4 regions of the Streptomyces sp. NPDC093064 genome follow, and region 3 is predicted to be linked to each of the others. Evidence: riboswitches for the same ligand, from Rfam matches in the RefSeq annotation. Region 3 holds a riboswitch; each other region holds the start of a gene.
What was found. Region 3 has a riboswitch for cyclic di-AMP ahead of ACIQFZ_RS18365 (transglycosylase SLT domain-containing protein). Riboswitches for the same ligand answer to the same signal wherever they lie in the genome.

Region 1 (3,967 bases), on a different contig from region 3:
GTTGCCCAGCACGCGGCTCATCTCCTTGCCGTCCACCTCGACCGGCACCGCATCGACGTGGTCGGCCACGAGGTGGACGCCGAGTTCCTTCGCCAGCGGGTCCGCCCCGGCGAGCGCGTCGCCGACCAGGTCGTACACGGAGATCCGGGAGCGGGTGAGGGCCAGGGAGCCGGCGTGGATGCGGGACAGCTCGAACAGGTCGCCCACCATGTCGTTGAGGCGCTCCACCTCGGTGCGGATCTGCCGGAGATAGCGGTCCGGATCGGCGGCCACCCCGTCCTCCAGCGCCTCGGACATGGCGCGGAGTCCGGCGAGCGGGGTGCGCAGGTCGTGGGAGATCCAGGCGACGAGTTCCCGGCGGGAGGTCTCCAGGGCGCGCTCACGTTCCCGGGACTCGACGAGCCGGGCACTGGTGGTCGCCAACTCGCGGCTCAGCGACTCCAGTTCGGCGGTCGCCGGACCGTGGGGCGCGGCGAAGCCGCCGCCGTCGCCGAGGGAGCGGGCCGCGCGGGCGAGCTCGCGGCTGCGGGCGACGACCCAGCGGCCCAGGAGCAGCGCGGTGGCCAGGGACACCACCGCCGCCATCGCCACGACGGTGGTGACGACGGACAGGTCGTGCGTGGACAGGAACATCGCCTGGGCCACGGCCAGGGTGCCGGTGAGCATCGCGCCCACCGCCACGGCGGCGACCACGGTGAGCGAGGCCGTCAGCGAGCGCCGCCGGATCAGCCGCAGCGCGCCCGCGCCGACCAGACCCGCCACGGCGGCGCCGAGGAAGGCGTACAGGGCGATGTACAGGGTGTCGCGCACCGTCAGCTCCCCTCGTGCCCGGTGGGGTCGAACCGGTAGCCGACGCCCCATACGGTCTGGATGAGGCGGGGCCGGGCCGGGTCGTCCTCGACCTTGCCGCGCAGCCGCCGGACATGGACGGTGACCGTGGAGAGGTCGCCGAAGTCCCATCCCCACACCTCGCGCATCAGGTCCTCGCGGCTGAACACCGTGCCGGGGTGGCGCAGGAAGAAGGAGAGCAGGTCGAACTCGCGGAGCGTGAGCGCGAGTTCGGTGCCGCCCTTGGTGGCACGGCGGCCGGCCGGGTCCACGGCGAGTCCGGCCGCGGCGAGCGGCCGCGGCGCGGTGGCGGGCCGGGTGCGGCGCAGCACCGACTCCACCCGCAGGACGAGCTCGCGGGGGCTGAACGGCTTGGTGACGTAGTCGTCGGCGCCGACCTCCAGACCCAGGATGCGGTCGTCCTCGTCGCCGCGGGCGGTGAGCATGATGACCGGCACGGGACCGCGCCCGCGCATCCGGCGGCACACCTCAAGGCCGTCCATGCCCGGCAGCATCAGGTCGAGCACGACCAGGTCCGGCCAGTGGGCGGCGGCCCGGGCGAGCGCGGTCGGCCCGTCCCCGGCGCGGTCGACGACATGGCCCGCGCGGCCCAGGTAGCCGGAGACGACTTCGGCGACCGTGGCATCGTCCTCGACGACCAGCACCCGCGCCGCCTCGGCCGGCCGCCGCTCGCCGGACCCGGCACCCGTGGGCTCGTACGACTCCTGCATGCCTCCAGACTGACACCACCCCCCACACCCGCGCCGCCCCGAAGCCCTCCCCACCCTCGGACGTCCGCATTCCGTAAGGAATCCGGGCCGGACGAGCGTGAGGCACCTCACGGGAAGGTCACGAATACGTATCGGACATTCCACGCTTCAATCTTCACACCAGGCACACATGTTCGCTAAGTTGACGAACAGGCCGCACGATTGCCTCCGGCGAGTCGCGCCGGATCGTGCGACCTCCGCCGAGTCCGGTACGCCCCCACAGCGGCCGGAGCCGGGGAACCGACCAACCTCGGGGTGAAGCGGCTCAACTGTCCGTCCGGACAAGGGCCGTAGGGCACGCCTTCCACAGAACGTCCGCCCGATGCCGAGAGCAGAACCGGTAGGCGGCCCATGGGAGGAGTGCGTCTTTCTTGACGCGGGAACGACCGAGCGACGACAGGCCCAGCCGCGCCGAGGTCCAGCAGCGGATCAGCAGTCTCTACGACCAGGCGGAGAACGCCACGGGGAATTTCAACGCCACCCGCGCGATGAGCAAGAGCGCACGTACGCGGCGCGGTTCGGCTGCCTGGAGCGGTTCCGGGGGATCCGATCCGGCGCTCGACCGGGTGGCCAGGAAGTGGTTCGACGTGGGGCGCGCCCAGTTGGGTCCGACCATGCCCGCGGTCCTGCCGCCGGACCGTATGCCCAACCCGGCCAACTCCCCTGCCACCGCGCCGAGTAGGCGTCCGGCGGATGTCCGCGAGGGACTGGGCCTCGAGGCGGGCAGGGCGCCTCGGCCGGAGCTGACCGCCGGCCCGGTGGGCCCGGTACCCGAACTGCCGGCGGCGGTCCGGGACACCGCCCCACCGGAGTCGCCCCCCGCACGCACCGCGGCCGCCTCCCCCGTGGCGGAGCTGACCGCCCGCTCCATGGAACCGCCGGCCACCGGGACGGCGGGACCGGCGCCCACCGGCACCATGGAAGTACTGCCCAGCAGGACCATGCAGCCGCCGCCCACCGGCAGCATGGGAGTCCTCCCCGCCGACGTCATGCAGGCGCCATCAACCGGCAGCATGGAAGTACTGCCCACCAAGACCATGCAGCCGCCCACGGGCACCATGGGAGTCCTCCCCGCCGACATCACGCAGGCACCGCCCACCGGCAGCATGGGAGTGTTGCCCAACAGGACCATGCAGCCCCCGCCCACCGGCACCATGGACTCGCTGCCGAACAGGACCACAGGGGCGCTCCCGGCGGGAACCATGGAAGCGCCGTCCACCGGCACCATGGGAGTACTCCCCGTCGGCATCATGCAGCCGCCGCCCATCGGCACTATGCAGGCACCGCCCACCGGCAGCATGGAAGTACTGCCCGCCGACATCATGCAGGCGCCACCCACCAGCACCATGGAGGCGCTATCCGCCGGGGCCTTGGAGGCGTCGGCCACTGGGGCCATGGAGGTGCTCAGCACCGGAAGCCCGAGCGCTGCGACCCCGGACGCGGGCACCGTCGCGGGGTTTGTGGGCGTGGCCGAGGCGGGGCGTGAGGCGGTCGGCGGGGCGGGTGCCCCGGTCGCACGCCACCGGCAGGCCGCGGAGCAGCGGCCTGCCAAGGAGCGGACGCGGAACAAGCTCGCCCGGGCCGGCGAGATGCTGTCCCGGCACGCCGCGCAACAGAGCGCGCCGCCGCCCGCCGTCGTGGGGGCGCGCCCGGCCGAGGAGCCCCGGCCCGCGCCTCAGCCGGAGGCGGCCCAGTGGCAGCAGCACGCCACGGGACTGTTCGACACGACCCCGCCGCTGGACGGCAACTCGCTCTTCGACGCCAGCCAGGCCGGCGGCCCGGGAGCGGCGGGCGAGGCCGGAGCCGCCACCGGCCCCGAACCCGCTGCCGGACCCAGCGTCGGCGTCGGCGACAGCCCGGTCTCGGCCTACGAGCGGAAGGCCGCCAAGGCGCTGGCCTTCGCCCGCGCCCAGATCGGCAAGCCGTGCGTGTGGGGAGCCACCGGTCCGGGCTCCTACGACTGCTCGAGTCTCACCCAGGCCGCCTGGCGGGCCGCCGGGGTGGCCCTGCCCCGTACCACCCACGAACAAGTCGGCTCCGGCGCGGCGGTCCAGCTCGCCGAACTGGAGCCGGGGGACCTGATCTTCTTCTACGGCGAGGTCAGCCACGTGGGCCTGTACGCGGGCAACGGCACCATGGTCCACGCCCCGAGTCCGGGCGCTTCGATACGCGAGGAGTCGATCTTCTTCGCGGGCCCGCGGGCCATCCACAGCGCGATACGGCCGGCCTGAGCCGTCACGGCCGCCACGGGTGGGGAGGTCCGGGGAGCCGGAGCCTCCCCACCCGCCGTTCACGCGTCCTTGCGGCCCACTCCGGCGTACACCCAGAACTGGGACGGGTCCTCCGGGATCTCCTCGTCCCGGTCCGGG
Region 2 (3,967 bases), on a different contig from region 3:
CCCTGCGCCCGCGCGCTGTCCACCGTCGTACCGGGCCGGTACTTGCCGGTCAGGAAGCCGGAGGCGAGCGCGTAGTACGGGACGGCGGCCAGGCCGGACCGCTCGGCGACGTTCTCCAGCCCGCCTTCGTAGGTGTCGCGCGAGACCAGGTTGTAGTGCGGCTGGAGCGCCACGTAGCGGGCCAGGCCCTCGCGGTCGGAGAAGTCCAGGGACTCCTGGAGGCGCTCGGCGGAGATGTTCGAGGCGGCGATGTGCCGCACCTTGCCCGCCCTGACCAGCTCGTCGAGCGCGCCGATGATCTCCTCGACGGGGACTTCCGGCTGGTCGAAGTGCGTGTAGTACAGGTCGATGTGGTCCGTGCCCAGACGCCTGAGGGAGGCGTCGGCCGCGGCCTTGATGTTGGCGGCGCTCAGGCCCTGGTAGTCGGGGTGCTGGCTGACCTTGGTGGCGATGACGACGTCGGAGCGGTTGCCGCGCGCCTTGATCCACTTGCCGATGATCGTCTCGGACTCGCCGCCCTGGTTGCCCTCCACCCACGCGGAGTAGGAGTCGGCGCTGTCGACGAAGTTGCCTCCGGCGGCCGTGTAGGCGTCGAGGACGGCGAAGGACTGCTCCTGGTCGGCGGTCCAGCCGAAGACGTTGCCACCGAGGGCGAGCGGGAAGACCTCGAGATCGGACGAACCCAGTTTGCGTAGAGAAGTCATGTCCAACATCAACAACCGCGCCGGAGCGACCCATTCCGGGCCGGGCCGCATCCGGCCGCAAAGGTTGCGCAAACCGGTCTCACGGGCTCGTCAGGGGTGAGACCGGTCCGCGTACGCCAAGCGGCGAGGCGTGTCCGTCAGGGGGCGAGGCCCTTGCCGCGCAGCCACGCCATCGGGTCGATCCCGGTGGACTGGCCACCCGGGTGGACCTCCAGGTGGAGGTGGGGCCCGGTGACGTTGCCGGTGGCGCCCACGCGGCCGATCACTTCGCCCGTGCTGACCTTCTGGCCGGCGCTGACGTTGATCGACGACTGGTGGCAGAACCACAGCTCGGTGCCGTCCTCGAGGGTGAGGATCGTGCGGTAGCCGTAGGAGCCGGCCCAGCCGGCCTCGGTGATGGTGCCGGTGTGGATCGCCTTGAGCAGGGTGCCCGTGGGCGCGGCGAAGTCGAGGCCGGTGTGGTAGCCGGAGGACCACATGGAGCCGGCCTGGCCGAAGGTGGAGGTGAGCGTGTACGAGGAGGTGGGCAGCGCGTACTGCCTGGCCAGCTCGGCCAGCCGGGCCTCCTCGGCCTTCCTGGCGGCCTCCTCGGCCTTCCGCTTGGCCTCCTCCTCCGCCTTCTTCTTCTCGGCGGCGGCCTTGGCCTGGGCCGTCTCCCGCGCCTTCGCCGCCTCCTCGGCGGCCTTCTTGGCGGCGGCGGCCTCGGCGTCCGCCTGGGCCTTGGCCTCGATCTGGACCTGCTGCTGCTCGGCCTGCGCCATGATCCGGTTGCGCAGCACCTCGCCGGCGTCCGAGGTGCCGTGCTCGGCCTCGGCGGCGGTCACGCCGACGCCGCTGAGCGCGGTCGACGAGCCCTCGGGGGCAGCGTCGGACGAGTCCTCGAACAGGGAGCCCACGGAGGGCAGGTCGGGCAGCGAGATGGACACCGGCGGCTTGCCGCTGTTGGCGCTCGCCATGCCGCCCGCGCCGACGGCGGCGATGACGCCGACACCGAGAACGGTGGAGCTGCGGGCGAGTCCGCCGCCGCGCTGCTTGGCGACGCGGTGCCGGCCGCGCACGGGACGGATGGACTCCGCGGTGGGGTTCCACTCCTCCCAGGGGCCCTCGTCGGCGCGGCGGCTGTCGTAGCCGAAGGTCTCTCCGTGCTGCCGGCTCGGCGCGAACGGGGCTTCCGGGGCAGGCGGGTTGGACGCCACGAAGGCGTACTCCTTTCCTTCCGTCTCGCCTACCGGGTTAGCTGACGGGTTCGGAGCGGGAAGGTCTCCTACGCGCGTAAACAAGCCGTACGTACACGGCGGTTACGCTCGATTCACCCCAAGTTGGTGGTTCCCCGGTTCCCTTGCGGGATTCGGCGTGCGCGCACGGAGCCGCCTCTTGTGACGGCTGGGACGACCGTGCTGCGTTATCGAACGTTAATAGACTCGGGGCCCGGATTCCAAGCCGTTCGGCTTGATCACTAAACCTTCCGGCCCGACCTTACGGTCCATGACCACCGAAAACCGGGCGAGTTGACCGCACCTCGGGGAGAGCCATGTGTCCGCGAAACACTCAGGGCCGGAATCCATTGATTGGATTCCGGCCCTGAGCCTTCAGTAGCGGGGACAGGATTTGAACCTGCGACCTCTGGGTTATGAGCCCAGCGAGCTACCGAGCTGCTCCACCCCGCGTCGTTGTGACACCAGTATATGTCATCCGGAGGACTGCTCGCACCCACCTCACCTGCCACTGTTCGTCACACGGTTCCCGGCCGTGCGACGAGGTCACGCTCAGCCGAGCAGATGCCGGTTCGGTTCCCTGGCCGGCTCCTCGAACTCCGGCACCACGACGGCGTCCGCGCCACCGGCCGCCAGCACCCCGGTCCCGTCGGCGCCCTCGACGAACGTGTCCGGCTCCCGCCACGCGGTCACCACCCGTCGCACCCCGGCGTCCAGAATCAGCCGGGCGCACGGACGCGGCCGGGAGGCGCGGCGGGCGCACGGCTCCAGGCTGCTGTACACCGTGGCGTCCGGCAGCCGCGGATCCGCCGGGTCGACCTTGGCCAGCGCCGCCTCCTCCGCGTGCACGACCGGGTCGCCGCCCTCCCGCGAGTACCCGCGGGCGAGTTCGGTCCCGTCGGCGGCAACCACCACGGCGCCCACGCTGAACGCGGTCCGGGACGGCGGGCACTGGGCCGCCAGTTCGCAGGCGAGCCGGAGCCAGTGCCGGTCCGCGGGCACGGCGCGGCCGGCGGTGCCGGGAGCGGTGGGCTCGTAGCGCACGAGGACGACGTCCTCGATGGTCCGCGTCTCCACCAGCCGCAGCCGCCCGCCCTGGTAGGTCCCGGGCCCGAACAGCCGGGGCGCGTCCGCGTCCCCCACGAACAGGGGGGCGAGCACGAGCTGCACCTCGTCCGCGAGCTGCTGCTGGAGCAGCTGCGTGTGGACGGTCCCGCCGCCCTCGACCATGAGCCGGCGCACCCCGCGTTCGTCGTGCAGGTGCTCGAGGAGCCGGGGCCAGCCGAGTTCGGCGCCCAGCGGCACCACGTCGGCGGCCAGGCCCGTACGCCGCAGCCGCAGCGCGCCCTCGTCGGTCGTGTAGAGGATCTTCTCGCCGCCGGTGTGCCAGAAGGGCGCCCCGGGATCCAGCTCGCCGGAGGCGCTGACCGCGACCTTCAGCGGGTACTCCGGCTTCCCGGCGGCGCGGCGTGCGGCCCGCCGCTGCGGCGAGTTCAGCAGCAGCCGCGGGTTGTCGGCCCGCAGGGTGCCGGCGCCGATCAGGATCGCGTCGGCCGACGCCCGTACCTCGTCGACCCGGTCGAAGTCGGCGGGGCTGGAGAGCAGCAGGCGCTCGGGGCCGGTGTCGTCCAGGTAGCCGTCGAGCGAGACGGCGGCGGACAGCAGGACGTACGGGTGGGGCATCGACGCCCTCTCTCTCGGCGGCGGACTGGCTCCCAGTGTGACCGACCCCGCCGATCGCGAGCGGGGCCCCACCGTGGCGCAGCCGCGCACGCGACGCGGGCGGGCCGCCCGCCGGTCGGTGGGGGTCAGTGACCGAGGTGGATGCGGAACCGCAGGCGGCAGATGACGGCGTCGGTGTGGCGGCGGACGGCGCGGTCCAGGACGGCACCGCGCTGGTTCTGCAGAAGCCGCTGCCAGGGCCTGGGCAGGTGCATCTCCGGGATGAGGACCACGATCCGGTCCTGCCGCTCCTGGGCGGCCAGCGCGCGCAGATGGTCGACGAAGGGCCGGGTCAGGGAGCGGGTGCGGCTGTGCAGCACGGTGAGG
Region 3 (3,967 bases):
CGGCACCTCGTGGTGACCGGACGGCCGGCACCGAGGGTGCGGGAACTGCTCGACGTCCTCGGCACCACGGGGCTCGCGGTGTGCGGTCAGGGCGCCCAGCTCTACGACGCAGGCAGCGACCGCCTGCTGTGGTCGGTCACCCTGGACCGGGAGCAGGCCGAGACCGCGCTCGGCAAGATCGAGGCCGAGGTGGGGGAGGTGCACGCCGCGGTCGACCAGGACGGGGTCGAGGGGCTCACGCTCGTCGAGCCGGGGTATCTCATGCCGCACCCGGCGCTGCCCGCCGTACGGGTCGAACGGCGCGACGACCTGTGGCGCGCGCCCATCAGCAAGGTGCTGCTGCGTCACCCGGTGCTGTCCGACGACGAGCTGGCGGCGGCGGCCCGCGGCGCGGTGGGTTCCCTCGCCACGGTCACCATGTCGGGCCCCGGGACCGTTGAACTCCAGCCGTGCGGCATCACCAAGGCGACCGGGCTGGCACTGGCCGCCGAACACCTGGGACTGGGCCGCGAGAGCGCCCTCGCCTTCGGCGACATGCCGAACGACATCCCGATGTTCCAGTGGGCCGCCCGGGGGGTCGCCATGGCCAACGCCCACCCCGAACTCAAGGCGGTGGCCGACGAGGTCACGATGTCGAACGAGGACGACGGCATCGCCGTCGTCCTCGAACGACTGTTTGTCTAGCCGGTGCGTGGTCCGGCTACGGTCCGGTCAGTACGCGCCGAAGACGTTGTCGATGGACCCGTACCGCTTGGCCGCGTAGTTGCAGGCGGCCGTGATGTTGGCGATCGGGTCGTAGATGTCCCAGGACGTGCCGTTCACGTGGTAGGCCCGGAAGGTCGGGTCGATGACCTGGAGCAGACCCTTGGACGGGATGCCCTTCCTGGCGTTGGAGTCCCAGAGGTTGATGGCACGCGGGTTGCCGGAGGACTCGCGGATGATGTTGCGGTGGATCCCGTTGTAGGAGCCCGGGATGCCCTTCTGTGCCATGACCGCCAGGGAGGCCCGGATCCAGCCGTCGAGGTTGTTCGAGTAGCCGAAGCTCGCGGCCGTCCGGACGGTGGCCGGGGTCGCCGCGGACGCGGTCGTGGCACCGAGCAGCGGCACGGCGAGGACGGCTGCGCCCGTGCCGGTGACGGCGAGGGTGCGGATGAGGCGGGCGGTGCGGGTAGAGCGGCGCTGACCGTTTGCAGGCATGGGGGAATTCCTCTCCGTCGCCTGCGAGGTGAGCTGTCGGGTTCGGGCTGGGAGGTGCCCGGCCGCGCCCTGAAGGGCACGGCTTCACCCCGAGCCGTTCCGGTGCGGCGTACGCGGTACGTACGACACCCGGCCCGGCGAACTTACCTGGGTCCCCCGCTCCTGCCGTGGGTCATTCGGTCGTTGGGATTACGGGCGGCGGCAGGATTCGGCGTCCGCCCGTTGGTGCCGGGAACGTATGCGAGAGCACATGTCCCGAACAAGTGCCGGAATCACACTCGTCCTGTTTGACCTTGGTCTGGGGTGTATGTGGTGCTTGATCCTTTGCACTTGCCAAGGTTCAACTCGGCTTGCTGTAAAGGGAATGTGAAGGAGTGCGAGAGATGGCGCGGACGGGGGGAGTGTGTTCCAAGTCACGGCTCGGGCGACCGAAGGGCAATTACCACTAAAGAGAATTGAAACCCTAATAGGGGTGAATCGGACTTCACGCGTGAGTGCGTGTGGGCCGTGTGGCTGACGCGTGATGGTGGTCACGTCGGGTGAAGTGGCCTGGCCCGTATAGGTGGGCGATATCGGTGATCGAAACGTGACCGGATACGCTGACTTGAGTGAGGGCAGCGACCTATCGACAAACCGTGTAATCCCCAGCAGACACCAGCAGACAGGAGACCCCTCGTGACCGTCGTCGGGCCATTCGGGCTGACCGTGCGGGACCAGGCTCTCGAAGCCGATGTCCAGGCCGGATTGGCGGGTGTCGAGGAAGGGCTGCTCGAAGCCACCAAGAGCGAGGTCCCGTTCATCACGGGCGCCGCCCAGCATCTCGTCAGGGCGGGCGGGAAGCGGTTCCGGCCCCTGCTCGTGATGCTCGCGTCCCAGTTCGGGGATCCGTACGCGCCGGGGATCGTGCCCTCGGCCGTGGTGGTGGAGCTGACCCATCTGGCGACGCTGTACCACGACGACGTGATGGACGAGGCCGCCGTGCGCCGCGGGGTGGCCAGCGCCAACACCCGCTGGGGCAACTCGGTCGCGGTCCTGACCGGCGACTTCCTCTTCGCCCGCGCCTCGCAGATCCTCGCCGACCTCGGCCCGGAGGCCGTGCGGGTGCAGGCCGTGGCGTTCGAGCGGCTGGTCACCGGGCAGATCCTGGAGACGGCGGGTCCGCAGGACGGCCGGGACCCGGTCGACCACTACCTGGACGTGCTGGGCGGCAAGACCGGCTCGCTGGTGGCGGTGTCGTGCCGGTTCGGCGCGATGATGTCCGGCGCCGACGAGACGGTCGTGGACGTGCTGACGCAGTACGGCGAGCGGCTGGGCGTCGCCTTCCAGCTGGCGGACGACGTCCTGGACATCGCCTCCGACTCGCACGAGTCGGGCAAGACGCCCGGCACCGATCTGCGCGAGGGCATCGCCACACTGCCGGTGCTGCGGCTGCGCGAGCGTGCGGCCCGGCTGGGGCTGGCCGAGGACATCGCCCTGTGTGAGCTGCTGGACTCCGACCTCAGCGACGACGCGCGGCACGCGGAGGCGCTGGCTGCGCTGCGGGCGCACCCGGCGCTGGAGCAGGCCCGCCGGGACACCGTGCGCTACGCCGAGGAGGCGCGGGCCGCGCTGGCGCCGTTGCGGGAGTGCGAGGCGAAGGCCGCACTGCTTCAGCTGTGCGACGCGGTGGTGCACCGGGCCGGCTGACGCCCGTCCGGTCCCGCGACCTCGCAGGACGCCCCCTCCGGGCGGCGCTCTCCACATCTACCCCTACGGGGTGGGGGAGGCGTCGCCCTTTGCGTGTCATACCGCAGGCGTACACGGAGTTGGCTCCGGGGTCTGACGCCTCCGCCCCGCCGATTTGGTCAGATGGAAACAACGGACCACACCACTCCTCACCGATCTGGGTGAGAATGGCGGCTGAGGGTTACACCCCAGTGCAGAAGGACAGCCGCCGCCGATGACGGAGGTAGGGCACACATGGCACCGAACGAATCCGAAGCCGACGACCTGCGCACGGGGCGCCGCAAGGCCGCGCGCTACGTCGTCCCGGTCACGGTGGTGGGGGTGGCGGCGGCGACCATCGGGCTCGTCCCCGCACTCGCCGCGTCCGGCGACCCCAACCTGCCGAAGATCACCGCACAGCAACTCATCGAGAAAATCGCCAAGTCGGACGTCCAGCAGTTGTCCGGCACGGTCAAGGTCAGCACCGACCTGGGTCTGCCGAACCTCGGCGGCCTGGAGAGCGGCCTGGCCTCCGGCGCAGCCAGGGGTGGTGACGGTTCGTCGGCCGACCCGACGTCAAAGCTGCCCGAGCTGGCCTCCGGAACGCACACCCTCCGCGTCGCCGCCGACGGCGAGGACCGGCAGAAGGTCTCGCTGATCGAGAGCGCCGCCGAGTACAGCCTCATCCACAACGGCAAGGACGTCTGGGGCTACGACAGCAAGTCGAACGAGGTCTTCCACGGCACCGCGGCCGACGGCGGCAAGAAGCACCGGGACGAGGTCCCCGCCACGCCCAAGGACTTCGCCGACGAGGCCCTGAAGTCGGTCGACGACACGACCTCGGTGAAGGTCGACGGCACCGCGCAGGTCGCCGGCCGCGACGCCTACAAGCTGGTCATCGAGCCGAAGCACGCCTCCGGCACCACGGTCGGTGCGATCAGTATCGCCGTGGACGCCAAGACCGGGCTGCCGCTGAAGTTCACGCTCACCCCGGCGAGCGGCGGCGCCGCCGTGGTGGACGCGGGCTTCACCCAGGTCAGCTTCGCCAAGCCGGCCGCCTCGACCT
Region 4 (3,967 bases), on a different contig from region 3:
GGACACCGCGCCGCCCACCTGGTCCACGAGCGCGCCCTGGTCGGCCTCGACGGGCCGGGTCTCGGTGCCGTAGGAGCCGACGATGTCGGCGGCGGCGGTGCGGAACAGCTCCCGCCGCCGTACGCCGCGCGCCGCCGTGACGCCCTGCTCGGGGGTCTCGGCGCGACGGACGGCGGCGAGGACCTCCTGCTCCAGCTGGGCGCGGCCGCGCGGTTCGAGGCCGCCCGCGTCGCCGTCGCCCAGCAGTGCCACGGCCTCGGGCGCGCGCATCAGCAGGTCGGGCGCGAGCCGCCCGGCCGACAGCACCCGGGCGAGGTTCTCGGCGGCGGCCCCCTCGTCCCGCAGCAGCCGCAGATACCAGGGGGTCTTGCCGAGCGCGTCCGACACCTTGCGGAAGTTCAGCAGCCCGGCGTCCGGATCGGCGGAGTCCGCGAACCACCCCAGCAGCACGGGCAGCAGGGTCCGCTGGATGGCCGCCTTCCTGGTGACGCCGGAGGCCAGCGCCTCCAGATGCCGCAGCGCGGCGGCCGGGTCGGCGTACCCGAGCGCGACCAGCCGCTCCCGCGCGGCCTCCGGCCTCAACCGGGCCTCGCCGGGAGCGAGTTGGGCAACCGCGTCGAGCAACGGCCGGTAGAACAGCTTCTCGTGCAGCCGGCGTACGACGCTGGTGTGCCGTTTCCACTCCCGGGTCAGCTCGGTGATCGGGTCGCTGCGCAGGCCGAGCGACCGTCCGAGCCGGCGCAGATCGGCCTCGTCCTCGGGGACGAGGTGGGTGCGCCGCAGCCGGAACAGCTGGATGCGGTGCTCCAGGGAACGCAGGAACCGGTAGGCGTCGTCGAGTTGCACGGCGTCCACACGGCCTACGTACCCTCCGGCGGCCAGTGCCTGCAACGCGTCCAGGGTGGAGCCGCTGCGCAGCGACGGGTCGGTCCGCCCGTGCACCAACTGAAGGAGCTGCACGGCGAATTCGACGTCGCGCAGGCCGCCCGGCCCGAGTTTCAGCTCGCGCTCGACCTCGGCCACGGGGATGGTCTCGACCACACGGCGGCGCATCTTCTGCACGTCTGCGACGAAGTTCTCGCGCTCGGCGGCCTGCCAGACCAGCGGGCCGAGCGCGGCGATGTACTGGCCGCCCAGTTCCAGGTCGCCGGCCACCGGGCGGGCCTTGAGCAGCGCCTGGAACTCCCAGGTCTTGGCCCATCGCTGGTAGTAGGCGACATGGCTGCTGAGGGTGCGCACCAGCGGCCCGTTGCGGCCCTCGGGCCGCAGGTTGGCGTCGACCGGCCAGATCGAGCCCTCCACGGTCGTCTCGGAGCAGATCCGCATCATGTGCGAGGCGAGCGCGGTCGCGGCGCGCAGGGCCTTGACCTCGTCGGCGCCGTCCGCGGCCTCGCCGACGAAGATCACGTCGACGTCGGAGACGTAGTTGAGTTCGTGACCGCCGCACTTGCCCATCGCGATCACCGCGAGCCGGCACAGCGCGTCGTCCGCGGGCGCGGCGGCCCGCGCGAGCCGGAGCGCGGCGCGCAGGGTCGCGGTGGCGAGGTCGGCGAGCTCGGCGGCGGTCTCGGCGACATCCGTGGTGCCGCACACGTCGCGGGCGGCGATGGACAGCAGGCAGCGCCGGTAGGCGACGCGGAGCGCGACCGGATCGCCGGCCTCGGCGAGCCCGTGCTCGAACTCCTCCACGCCCGGGTGCAGGTCGCGCGGCTCGTAGGTGACCAGCGCCCGCCAGTCGCCTGCGTGCCGGGCGAGGTGGTCGCCGAGCGCGGTGGAGGCGCCGAGCACGCCGAGCAGCCGGTCGCGCAGCGGTTTGGCCGCTATCAGCGTGTCGAGCAGCTCGCGGCGGGCCTTGGACTCCGGCTGCGCCTCCAGCAGCCGGACCAGCCCGCCCAGCGCGAGATCCGGGTCGGCGGTGGCGCCCAGCGCCTCCAGCAGCACCGGATCGTCCCTCAGCGGCGCGAGGTCCGGCCCGTCCAGCAGCCGCTCGGCGTCCGAGGCATGGATGAAGCCGTGCCGCAGCAGCCGCGTGAAGGTACTGCTCCTGCGCCCCGGCGCCGTCATCCCGGCCTCCCGTCGGATCAAGCCCGTCCTGGCCAGAGCCTATCCGGAGTCCCGGTCCTGAGCCCTGACGGCGGTCCCGCTTTCCGCGCCGGTCGGAGGTCGTCGGGGAGGCCCGGGAAACGGGGATACCCGCCGCCCACAGGACGTACGGTCCGGACGCCCCGAGGGCATCGGAGTGCAGCCATCCGTATGCGTACCGTGAAAGTCACGAATACGTAGCGGACATATCACGCACCAACCTTCACAGCAGTCACAAGCGTTGGCTAGCGTGCCCGGCGGGCACCCCGTACCCCCGCCGGCGAACAACGCCGGGACGGGTGGCCTGCGCCGAGTCCGGTGCGCCTCACGGCAGCCGGAGCCGGGGACCCACTCATCCCTGGGGTGAATCGGTCCCGTTCACGCGTCCCCCACCGCGCGTACGGGACGGTAGGGCAGCCCTTCCGACCACCCGCCCGAACCCGACAGCTAACCCGGTAGGCGGTCCATGGAAGGAGGCGCCACTCTTGGCGTCGCACCGCAAAGCCCGGACCACGGCCACCCGGATCGCCGGACTGCGCACGTCCCCGGCCCTCGGTCTGACGACCGCGGCCCTCACCTCCGTGGCACTGCTGTCCCAGACGGCGAACGCCGCGCCCGCGCAACCCCAGAAACCCAGCCTCGAAGAGGTGCAGAAGAAAGTCGACGACCTGTACCACCAGGCCGGAGTGGCCACCGAGAAGTACAACGCGGCCAAGGAGAAGACCGCCACGCAGCGCACACGCGTGAACGGCCTCCTCGACGACGTGGCGAAGCGCACCGAGAAGCTGAACGAGGCGCGGCGCGAGCTCGGCATGTTCGCCGCCGCCCAGTACCGCACGGGCGGGATGTCCGGCACCGCGACGCTGCTGCTCGCGAAGGATCCCCAGCAGTACTTCGACCAGGACCATCTGATGAGCCAGCTCACCGAGCGGCAGAAGAAGGCCGTCGACGACTACCAGACCGCGCAGCTCGCGACGACGAAGAAGCGCACCGAGGCGACGAAGATCCTGGAGTCGCTGACCACCTCGCAGGACGATCTGAGGACCAGCAAGCTCGACGTCCAGACGAAGCTCAGCGAGGCGCGCCATCTGCTGTCGACGCTGACCGCCGAGGAGAAGGCGCGGCTGGCGGCGATCGAGAAGAAGAAGCAGGAGATCGCCCGGCAGAAGGCCGCGGAGCTGGCCCGCCGGCAGGCGGCGGCGGAGGCGGCGGCGGCCGCGCAGAAGCTCAAGGAGGAGCAGGCGGCTCAGAGCGCCAAGGCGAAGGCGAGCAGCGGAACGGGCACGAGCACGGGAGCGGGCACAAGCTCCGGATCGAGCACGAGCTCCGGATCGAGCACGGGCTCGGGTACGGGTACGGGCGGGGGCACGAGCACGGATGCCGGATCGAGCACCGGCTATGCCGCCCAGGCCGCCAAGGTCATCGACTTCGCGCGGGCCCAGATCGGCAAGCCGTACGTGTGGGGCGCGTCCGGCCCCGGTTCGTACGACTGCTCCGGGCTCACGCAGGCCTCCTGGAAGTCCGCCGGGATCTCGCTGCCGCGCACCACCTGGGACCAGGTGAAGGCCGGCACGACCGTCTCCGTCTCCGCGGCCAAGCCCGGCGACCTGGTCTTCTTCTACGACGACATCAGCCACGTCGGGATCTACATCGGCAACGGCATGATGATCCACGCGCCGCACTCGGGCGCGAACGTCCGCGAGGAGTCGATCTACTACATGCCGATCCACAGCGTCGTCCGTCCCGCGTAACGCGCGCGCCGGACACCCGGTGCCGGCACCGGCACCGGCACCGGCACCGGCACCGGACATGAAAGGGCCCGCACCGGGGGGTGCGGGCCCTTTCAGGGGGCGGCGCCACTCAGGTCCAGGGCACCGCGATGAAG

Region 1: linked by a shared signal. The riboswitch ahead of ACIQFZ_RS29760 (NlpC/P60 family protein) and the one ahead of ACIQFZ_RS18365 (transglycosylase SLT domain-containing protein) in region 3 are both predicted to bind cyclic di-AMP.
Region 2: linked by a shared signal. The riboswitch ahead of ACIQFZ_RS31415 (M23 family metallopeptidase) and the one ahead of ACIQFZ_RS18365 (transglycosylase SLT domain-containing protein) in region 3 are both predicted to bind cyclic di-AMP.
Region 4: linked by a shared signal. The riboswitch ahead of ACIQFZ_RS12110 (NlpC/P60 family protein) and the one ahead of ACIQFZ_RS18365 (transglycosylase SLT domain-containing protein) in region 3 are both predicted to bind cyclic di-AMP.

What each region holds. Positions count from the first base shown of each region.
Region 1 covers NZ_JBIVPK010000032.1:17,132-21,098, reverse strand. The annotation lists gene ACIQFZ_RS29770 (HAMP domain-containing sensor histidine kinase) at 1-810, opposite strand, end outside; gene ACIQFZ_RS29765 (response regulator transcription factor) at 813-1,559, opposite strand; cyclic di-AMP (ydaO/yuaA leader) riboswitch at 1,787-1,961, shown strand; gene ACIQFZ_RS29760 (NlpC/P60 family protein) at 1,970-3,829, shown strand; gene ACIQFZ_RS29755 (SAM-dependent methyltransferase) at 3,889-3,967, opposite strand, start outside.
Region 2 covers NZ_JBIVPK010000036.1:55,011-58,977, reverse strand. The annotation lists gene ACIQFZ_RS31420 (aldo/keto reductase) at 1-704, opposite strand, end outside; gene ACIQFZ_RS31415 (M23 family metallopeptidase) at 842-1,900, opposite strand; cyclic di-AMP (ydaO/yuaA leader) riboswitch at 1,912-2,068, opposite strand; tRNA gene ACIQFZ_RS31410 (tRNA-Met) at 2,298-2,371, opposite strand; gene ACIQFZ_RS31405 (dihydrofolate reductase family protein) at 2,471-3,601, opposite strand; gene ACIQFZ_RS31400 (APC family permease) at 3,727-3,967, opposite strand, start outside.
Region 3 covers NZ_JBIVPK010000013.1:152,186-156,152, forward strand. The annotation lists gene ACIQFZ_RS18360 (HAD family hydrolase) at 1-684, shown strand, start outside; gene ACIQFZ_RS18365 (transglycosylase SLT domain-containing protein) at 712-1,197, opposite strand; cyclic di-AMP (ydaO/yuaA leader) riboswitch at 1,203-1,389, opposite strand; gene ACIQFZ_RS18370 (polyprenyl synthetase family protein) at 1,873-2,883, shown strand; gene ACIQFZ_RS18375 (outer membrane lipoprotein carrier protein LolA) at 3,157-3,967, shown strand, end outside.
Region 4 covers NZ_JBIVPK010000007.1:275,020-278,986, forward strand. The annotation lists gene ACIQFZ_RS12105 (bifunctional [glutamine synthetase] adenylyltransferase/[glutamine synthetase]-adenylyl-L-tyrosine phosphorylase) at 1-2,064, opposite strand, end outside; cyclic di-AMP (ydaO/yuaA leader) riboswitch at 2,380-2,560, shown strand; gene ACIQFZ_RS12110 (NlpC/P60 family protein) at 2,568-3,833, shown strand.